One region of the Paraburkholderia denitrificans genome, then DNA from elsewhere that is predicted to be linked to it. Evidence: predicted binding sites of a transcription regulator. Region 1 holds the regulator's gene; the other holds the start of a gene.

Region 1 (4,184 bases):
CATCGGCGAAATGAACCTTCTGCGCGTTCGCCCAGCCGCCGAACGAATCGTCGACCGTGTAGAGCTTCAGCTTCGGAAACCTCGACGTCAGCGCAGCCGGCACCTTGTCCGAGCGCGGACGGTAGAAGTTCTTCGCCGCGATCTCCTGACCTTCCTCGCTGTACAGGAACTGCAGATAGGCCTCGGCGACCTTGCGCGTGCCGCGCTTGTCCACGACCTTGTCGACGACGGCCACCGGCGGCTCCGCGAGAATGCTCGCCGACGGCACCACGATCTCGAACTTCCCGGAACCGAACTCCCTGAGCGACAGGAACGCTTCGTTTTCCCACGCGATCAGCACGTCGCCGATGCCGCGCTGCACGAAGCTCGTCGTCGCTCCGCGCGAGCCCGAGTCGAGCACACCAGCGTTTCTGTAGAGCTGCGTGACGAACGCCTTCGCCTTCTGGTCATTGCCGCCCGGCTGATGCGCGGCGTACGCCCACGCCGCGAGGTAATTCCAGCGCGCGCCGCCTGAGGTCTTCGGATTCGGCGTGACGATCGAGACGCCCGGCTTCACGAGGTCGTCCCAGTCCTTGATGTGCTTCGGATTGCCCTTGCGCACGAGAAACACGATGGTCGAGGTGTACGGCGCGGCGTTGTCGGGCAGACGCTTTTGCCAGTCGGCGTGCACGACGCCCTTCTTCGCGAGCGCGTCGATGTCCCAGGCGAGCGCGAGCGTCACGACATCGGCCTGCAGGCCGTCCAGCACCGAGCGCGCCTGCGCACCCGAGCCGCCGTGCGACTGCCTGATCGTGAGCGTCTCGCCGGTCTTCGCCTTCCACTGCTTCGCAAAAGCCTCGTTGACCTGCTGGTACAACTCGCGCGTCGGATCGTAGGAAACGTTCAGCAACGACGTATCCGCATGCGCGGCGGGCGTGTGCGCGGCCATGCCAACGAGCGCCGCGATGCCGAGGATCGGCGCCACGCCAACGATCAACCGCGCCGCCAGTCGCTTGATCCAGCCCGTTTTTCCGTTGTCCAGAATGCCCATCCACTTTTCTCCGTGTTGTCTTCGCGTGGGTCTTGCGTGCCTGCAGCTCACGATGAAGGGCAGTCTAACGACCGGCTTAAATCATTAAAAATAATGTTTCTTCATTTTTTAATGCTCAAAAGTGGTAAGCCCCCTCGCCTCTGCCACGCGAGCACGGTCGCACCGTCATTCCATCCGCCCGGCAGTGGGCAAGATAGTGGGCAAGGTAGCGCGCAAATGCCGCGAAAACGCCCGCCGAACGGAGAACTTCAAGTAACACTTGAAAAGGATCCGATACTGTATAAAAATACAGTCACCTGTCTATTCATACAGTGCCGCCATGACCAAACTCACCGCACGACAGCAGCAGGTTTTCGATCTGATCCGGCGCGCGATCGAGCGCACCGGCTATCCGCCCACGCGCGCCGAGATCGCGGCCGAACTCGGCTTCAGTTCCGCCAATTCCGCCGAGGAGCATCTGCGCGCGCTCGCACGCAAGGGCGTGATCGAACTGGCCGCAGGCGCGTCGCGCGGCATCCGTCTCCTGCCCGGCCCGGACGACCTCCCGCGCCAGTTCACGCTGCCGCACCCGAGCATCATGCAGCTCTCGCTGCCGCTCGTCGGCCGCGTCGCAGCGGGCAGTCCGATCCTCGCGCAGGAGCACATCGCGCAGCACTACGCGTGCGACCCGGCGCTCTTCTCCAGCAAGCCCGACTACCTGCTCAAGGTGCGCGGCCTGTCGATGCGCGACGCGGGCATCCTGGACGGCGACCTGCTCGCCGTGCAGAAGAAGAGCGAAGCGAAGGACGGCCAGATCGTCGTCGCGCGCCTTGGCGACGACGTCACGGTGAAACGCCTGAAGCGCCGGCCCAACGGGCTCGAACTGATCGCCGAGAACCCCGACTATGACAACATCTTCGTCGAGGCCGGCAGTGTGGAGTTCGCGCTCGAAGGCATCGCTGTCGGCCTGATTCGCCCCACCGAATTCTGATCGTCTAAACGCTGTCTGGAGGGAGTTATGGAACGCCTTGCCCGTTTGCTGCCCTTTCGTCAATTCGGCCGTCTGCGGCATCTGCGCGGCCTCGCCAGCTGCGCGGCGAAGAACACGCGCATGTCGGGAGCCGCGCAATCCGGCTCTCTCTTCGACAGCCTGAGCGACACCGAACCGGGGTCCACAGTTGGGTCCGCGGTTGGGTTGGCCCCGGGCCTAGTCGAACTGCCGCCGTTACCGTCCGCGCAACCCGCATTTGCGCGCGTTTCGCTCAACAGCGGGCTGAACCACACCGAGCCCGGACGCCGGGCGCCCGTGCGCGTGTACCACGGGCCTTCCCGGCTCATCATGGTGGGTACGGTCGATGCGGTGTGCCGGATGATCGACCGCTGCATCGCCGAACAGCACGCGGATCTGCCCGCGGCGCTCGCTAAGTAAGGGAAAAACGGTAAAGGCAACGGGAGAGTCCGGGATCTTTTTTTCATTCACCTTGTCCACACACGGTGTTCATTAAATGATCCTAAACATCCCAACGCAACCATGACCCAATCCCTGTCGAACAAACGCTGGATCAAACCCGTCGCCATCGTGGTAGCCCTGGTGCTCGTCGCGGCCACAGTAGGCTACAGCTACGCCTCGCCGTATCTGGTGCTGCACCGGCTCAAGGCCGCAGCCGATGCGCGCGATGCGGCAACGCTGAACGAGTACGTCGACTATCCGGCGTTGCGCGTAAGCCTCAAGGAACAGGCTGGCGACATGCTGACGCGGCACCTGGAGGAGCAGCACGGCAGCAATCCAATGCAGCTGTTGGGCAGCGCGATTGGCACCGCGATCGGCACCGCGCTGATCGGGTCACTCGTGGATGCGTATGCGACGCCCGACGGCGTCGCCGCGCTGCTCAACGGAATGCCACCCGGCGAGCAGCCGCCGGCCGCAAGCGATGGTAATCCGGCGCACGCGCCTGCCGCGGCGAACGCACCAGACGAGTTGAGCGCTGAATCCGACACTCACTCCACCGCTGAGTCGGACGCTGACTCCGACACAGAATCGGCTTTGGCGGATTCAGAGGAAAACGAGCCAGGCCACCCGCAAATTACGGCGGGCTACCGTGGTTTCAATGAATTTGTGGTGACCTGGCAGCGCAGATCGAACAGCATGCCTTATTCCGCTGTCCTGCAACGTCACGGGCCTTTTTCGTGGAAGCTCGGCGCGGTCGAATTGAACGAGCCCGCCCAATAACGGCATTGCTTGATGGCTGCTTGATGGCTGTGTAATTGCGCCAACGGCGAGCGTGAAACACAGCCGTCGAATGCATCGCTCAGGCGGCCGCTTGCTGTTGCTTCTGCTCGGCCGCCGAGGAACACGCCACCAGAATGCTGCACGACACACGGTCGAGCAGCGGCGTATTGCCTGCGCCCATCCACCAGCGCGACAGCCCGGTGCGGCAGCGATGCCCGACCACCACCAGATCCACCTGCAGTTCGTTGGCAAGATTCGCGATCTCATCGATCGGATGCCCGAAGGCGAAATGGCCCTGGGCACGCACGCCGCGCTCAGTCAGCCAGTCCACGCCCTCCTGAAGAATTTCGCGCGCGGTCTCTTCGAAACGGCCGCAGGCCACATCGGTCAGAAGGCCGGCGCTCTGGGCAATCGTCGATCGCATGTCGACGACCGACAGCAGGTGTGTTTCAGCATGCAGATCCAGCGCCAGATCCGCGCCGCAGCGCAGCGCCTTGCGGCCTTCGCGCGAGCCGTCATAACAAAGCAGGATTTTCTTGTAGCTCGCCATGATGGTTTCTCCCCGGCCCGCGCGGGTCGCGCGCCGTGCAATCTCATAATGCTGCGCCGCAATTGCACATGCAAGGGCTGGAAAACGCCAGGCCCGACCCCGTCGCACATACGCGCCCTGCGCCGCGGCCCTGGAACACCCAGGCACGCCCGACGCGACACGGTTCGCCGCCTGCCGCCTGCGCGGCAATGTTCTAGAATAGGCCGCCTCACCGTGCGCCACGCGCGCGCCGCTTCCATCGATTCATACTCCTACGGTCCATGCCCGCACCCGCCATCGAATTCGAGCAGGTCATCAAACACTACGGAGACAGGACAGTCGTCAATGGCCTGTCGTTCCACGTCGTCCCCGGCGAGTGCTTTGGACTCCTCGGCCCCAACGGCGCGGGCAAGACG
Region 2 (4,184 bases), on a different contig from region 1:
GCCGCCTGCACCCGCGGCGACGGCAATCAGCCCGTCGGCGCCTTTCTCGATGGCCTTCTTCGCGAACGTATTGTTGATGATGTCGTGCAGCACGATGCCGCCCCACGCGTGCACGGCGTGATTGACTTCCTCGCGCGCGCCGAGCGACGTGATGACGATGGGCACCTTGTACTGGGCGCAGACGCCGAGATCGTGCTGGAGGCGGTCATTCGACTTGTGCACGATCTGATTCACCGCGAACGGCGCGGCGGGCTGGTCGGGATGCCTGGCGTTGTAGTTGGCGAGTTCGGTTGTGATGCGATCCAGCCATTCGCCGAGCACGTGCGCGGGCCGCGCGTTGAGCGCCGGGAATGAGCCGACGACGCCCGCCTTACACTGCGCGATGACGAGATCGGGGTTCGAAATGATGAAGAGCGGCGAGCCGACGACCGGAATCGACAGGCCGCGTCGCAGCACGGCGGGCAGGGACATCCATATCTCCTGGGAGGGCGACGGCGGCGGAATGCGGGCGCCGTCATATTGTTCGTTGCATTCGGAAGGCACCGAGACCACGGCACGGCGGGGCGCGCGGAGGCTCGACGGGATAAACATAGCAAACGGCCGGGCACTATGCAACCAGTTGCATAGTGCCCGTATTCGAATGATTTGAGGGACGGTGCGGCGCAGCCCGTGGTTTAGAATCAGCGGATGTCGACACCCCACGCCATTCTGATCGCCTTGCTGGAAAAGCCCGCCAGCGGCTACGACCTCGCGCGGCGCTTCGATCGCGCGATCGGTTTTTTCTGGCGAGCGACGCATCAGCAGATCTATCGCGAGCTCGGCCGCATGGTGGAGGCGGGGTGGGTGGCCGTTGTCGAAGACGAGGCCGACGCCGCAACGCGCAGAAAGGTTTATTGCGTGCTGGCCGTGGGGCGCGAGGAAGTCGTGCGCTGGGTGCGCGAGACGCCGCTCGGGCGCGAGGATCGAAATGCGTTCCTGTTGAAGCTGCGCGCGGATGCGGTGGTGGGTCCGCTGGGTCTTCGCGACGAACTGTTGCGCCTGATCGACGAGAACCGGGCGCAGCTTGTTTTGTATCGCGAGATCGAGCAGCGCGACTTCGGAACGCCGTCGCTCATGCGCGGCCAGCAATTGCAGTATGCGATTCTGAAGGCGGGGATACGCGCCCAGGAGGTGTGGCTCGAATGGGCTGCGGACGTGCTGCCGTTGCTTGATGGCGATTCCGATGTCGATATCGATGTGAAGCGGCGTTGTGACCCGCTTCGTAGTGCAGATTAAATCGCATGCGCCGTGTGCTTAAACGTTTAGACCGGCAACACGTTTGATACCGCGCTAATTACCCGCATCAAGAAAATGTTTGACATCGTGATTGTAGCTGACTATAATCTTTATCTCTAACGGACGCGGGGTGGAGCAGTCTGGCAGCTCGTCGGGCTCATAACCCGAAGGTCGTAGGTTCAAATCCTACCCCCGCAACCAGTTACGCAACTGAGCTAACCGTTAGCAAGTTTCTCAAAGCCCGCATGATGCAAGTCATGCGGGCTTTTCATTTTTCACTGCGCATTTCATACCCGCATTTTCCCCGCGTTTTACGCATCGATCGATGCATCAATCGCCCAATCGACCGCCGCGCGCGCATGCAATGCCGTGGTATCGAACACGGGCAGTGCCGGTCGCGCAATCGGCCCAGATAGAAGTCCTGCTCCATCGTGTAGCGTGTGCCGAGCAGCCCCGCGCGCGTCACGTCAGCGGCCGTCAGCGCCGCGCCGGTCGGATTGCCGACAGTTGCCTTGAAAAGAATACTGTATTTTTGTACAGTATCGATACCTTGAACGCGTCATCTTCCGCTATGCCGTCGCCGGCCGCATCAGGCACCGCTCGCAAGATCATCCACTGCGACTGCGACTGTTTCTATGCGTCGGTCGAAATGCGCGACGATCCGTCGTTGCGCGGGCGCGCGCTTGCCGTCGGCGGGCGGCCCGACCAGCGCGGCGTCATTGCCACCTGCAATTACGAGGCGCGGCGCTTCGGCATTCATTCGGCGATGTCGTCGGCGCTCGCCATGCGCAAGTGCCCGGATCTGCTGATTCTCCCAACCGCGATGGAAAAGTACCGCATCGCATCGCGTCAGATCATGGCGATTTATCGCGATTACACGCCCGACGTGGAGCCGCTCTCGCTCGATGAGGCCTATCTCGACGTGACGCACGCCACGCGCTGCAAGGGCAGCGCCACGCTGATCGCACAGGAGATCCGTGAGCGCGTGCGCGCGACGGTGGGCGTCACGGTTTCGGCGGGCGTCGGGCCGAGCAAGTTCATCGCGAAGATTGCCTCGGACTGGAACAAACCCGATGGCCTGTGCGTCGTGCGCCCGCACGAAGTCGATGCGTTCGTGGCGGCGTTGCCGGTGCGCAAGATTCACGGCGTCGGCAAGGTGACGGCCGCGAAGCTCGAAAAGCTCGGGCTCTCGACGTGCGCGCAGTTGCGCACGTGGTCGCTGATCGATCTGCATCGCCAGTTCGGCGTGTTCGGCAAGCGGCTATATGAACTGTCGCGAGGCATCGACGAGCGGCCCGTGCGCGCGGACCAGGAGCGCAAGTCGGTGAGCGTCGAGACGACTTACGTCAACGATCTGCTCACGCTCGAAGCATGCTGCGACGCGCTCGAGCCGCTCGCCGCGCAACTCGATGCGCGCATCGAGCGCGCGGGCTGCGCGCATGCGGTGCGCAAACTGTTCGTGAAGATCCGCTTCGCGAATTTTCAGCGCACGACGGTCGAGTGTGTCGGTGACGCAACCAGCCTGCCGATATTCCTCGCCATGCTCGAAAAGGGTCTCGCGCGGCGCAAGCAGGCCGTGCGTCTGCTCGGTGTGGGCGTGCGGCTCGAAGAGGAGAATGCCGCACTGCGCGGCCAGTTCGCGCTCTTCGATGAAGATCCCGACGAAGATGCCAACGACGGCCCTAACGACAGCCCCAACGACAGCCCCCTTACGCCCGACGCGTAGAGGCTGCGCTGGCGGCAAGCGGGCATTGTGAATCGGCTCGTCGATATCGCGCTGCGAAGCAGTTCGGATATCTATCGAAAAGCGGTGCGTTCAGGCGTGCATCGCACGAGCGGTGCGGGCAATAAAAAACCGCGCACGGGATTGCTCCCGTGCGCGGCTCGTTTCGATGCGGCTCGGCGCCAGCTTTATTGCTGTACCGGCGGCTCTTCCATGCCGTTGTGACGCAGCAGCGCGTCGATGCGCGGCTCGCGTCCGCGGAACGCCTTGAACGATTCCATCGCCGGGCGGCTGCCGCCCACCTCCAGAATTTCCTGCCGATAACGCGTGCCGGTGGCCACATCGAGCACGCTCGACTTTGCCGCCTGCGCTGCTTCTTCAAACGCGGCGTAGGCATCGGCGGAGAGCACTTCAGCCCACTTGTAGCTGTAGTAGCCCGCCGCGTAGCCGCCCGCGAAGATATGGCTGAACGTGTTCGGCCAGCGCGAGAACGCGGCCTGCGGGATGACGTGATAGCGCGCGTTGATTTCGCGCGCGAGGTCGTTCGCGCTCTTGCCTGCGGAGGCTTCAAAGTCGACATGCAAGGCCATGTCGAACATCGAGAACACGATCTGGCGCAGCGTGGCGAGGCCGCTCTGGAAGTTCTTCGCGGCCAGCATCTTGTCGAACAGTTCGCGCGGCAGCGGCTTTGCGGTATCGACGTGCGAGGTCATTTCGCACAGCACGTCCCACTCCCAGCAGAAGTTTTCCATAAACTGCGAGGGCAATTCGACGGCGTCCCATTCGACGCCATTGATGCCCGACACGGCTAGTTCATCCACGCGCGTGAGCATGTGATGCAGGCCGTGACCGAACTCATGGAACAGCGTGATGACTTCGTCGTGCGTGAAGCACGCGGGCTTGCCGCCGACCGGAGCCGAGAAGTTGCAGGTGAGGTACGCAACCGGCGTCTGCACGGCATTGCCTTCGAGCTTGCGGCGCGAGCGCGCATCGTCCATCCACGCGCCGCCGCGCTTGCCTTCGCGCGCATAGAGGTCGAGATAGAACTGCGCGACGAGCGTGCCGTCGGTGTTTTCGACGCGGAAAAAGCGCACATCCGGATGCCACACCGGCGCGCTGTCGTCACGGATGCGCACGCCGAACAGCGTCTCGGTGACCTTGAACAGACCTTGCAGGACGAAGTCCT

The links. The regulator LexA, encoded in region 1, represses DNA repair genes until DNA is damaged. The targets are predictions, from matches to a motif close to ACTGTATNNNNATACAGT.
Region 2: the regulator LexA is predicted to act here: its motif matches at 1,799-1,816, upstream of dinB (DNA polymerase IV).

The regions. Positions count from the first base shown of each region.
Region 1 covers NZ_JBHSMP010000007.1:394,801-398,984, forward strand. Annotated here, with positions in the region: gene ACFPTO_RS05145 (sulfate ABC transporter substrate-binding protein) at 1-1,030, opposite strand, end outside; gene lexA (transcriptional repressor LexA) at 1,350-2,000, shown strand; gene ACFPTO_RS05155 (hypothetical protein) at 2,028-2,438, shown strand; gene ACFPTO_RS05160 (DUF2939 domain-containing protein) at 2,541-3,239, shown strand; gene ACFPTO_RS05165 (universal stress protein) at 3,319-3,789, opposite strand; gene nodI (nodulation factor ABC transporter ATP-binding protein NodI) at 4,050-4,184, shown strand, end outside.
Region 2 covers NZ_JBHSMP010000006.1:106,738-110,921, forward strand. Annotated here, with positions in the region: gene ACFPTO_RS02280 (NAD(P)H-dependent flavin oxidoreductase) at 1-471, opposite strand, end outside; gene ACFPTO_RS02285 (PadR family transcriptional regulator) at 688-1,275, shown strand; tRNA gene ACFPTO_RS02290 (tRNA-Met) at 1,400-1,476, shown strand; gene dinB (DNA polymerase IV) at 1,847-3,001, shown strand; gene ACFPTO_RS02300 (M3 family metallopeptidase) at 3,187-4,184, opposite strand, start outside.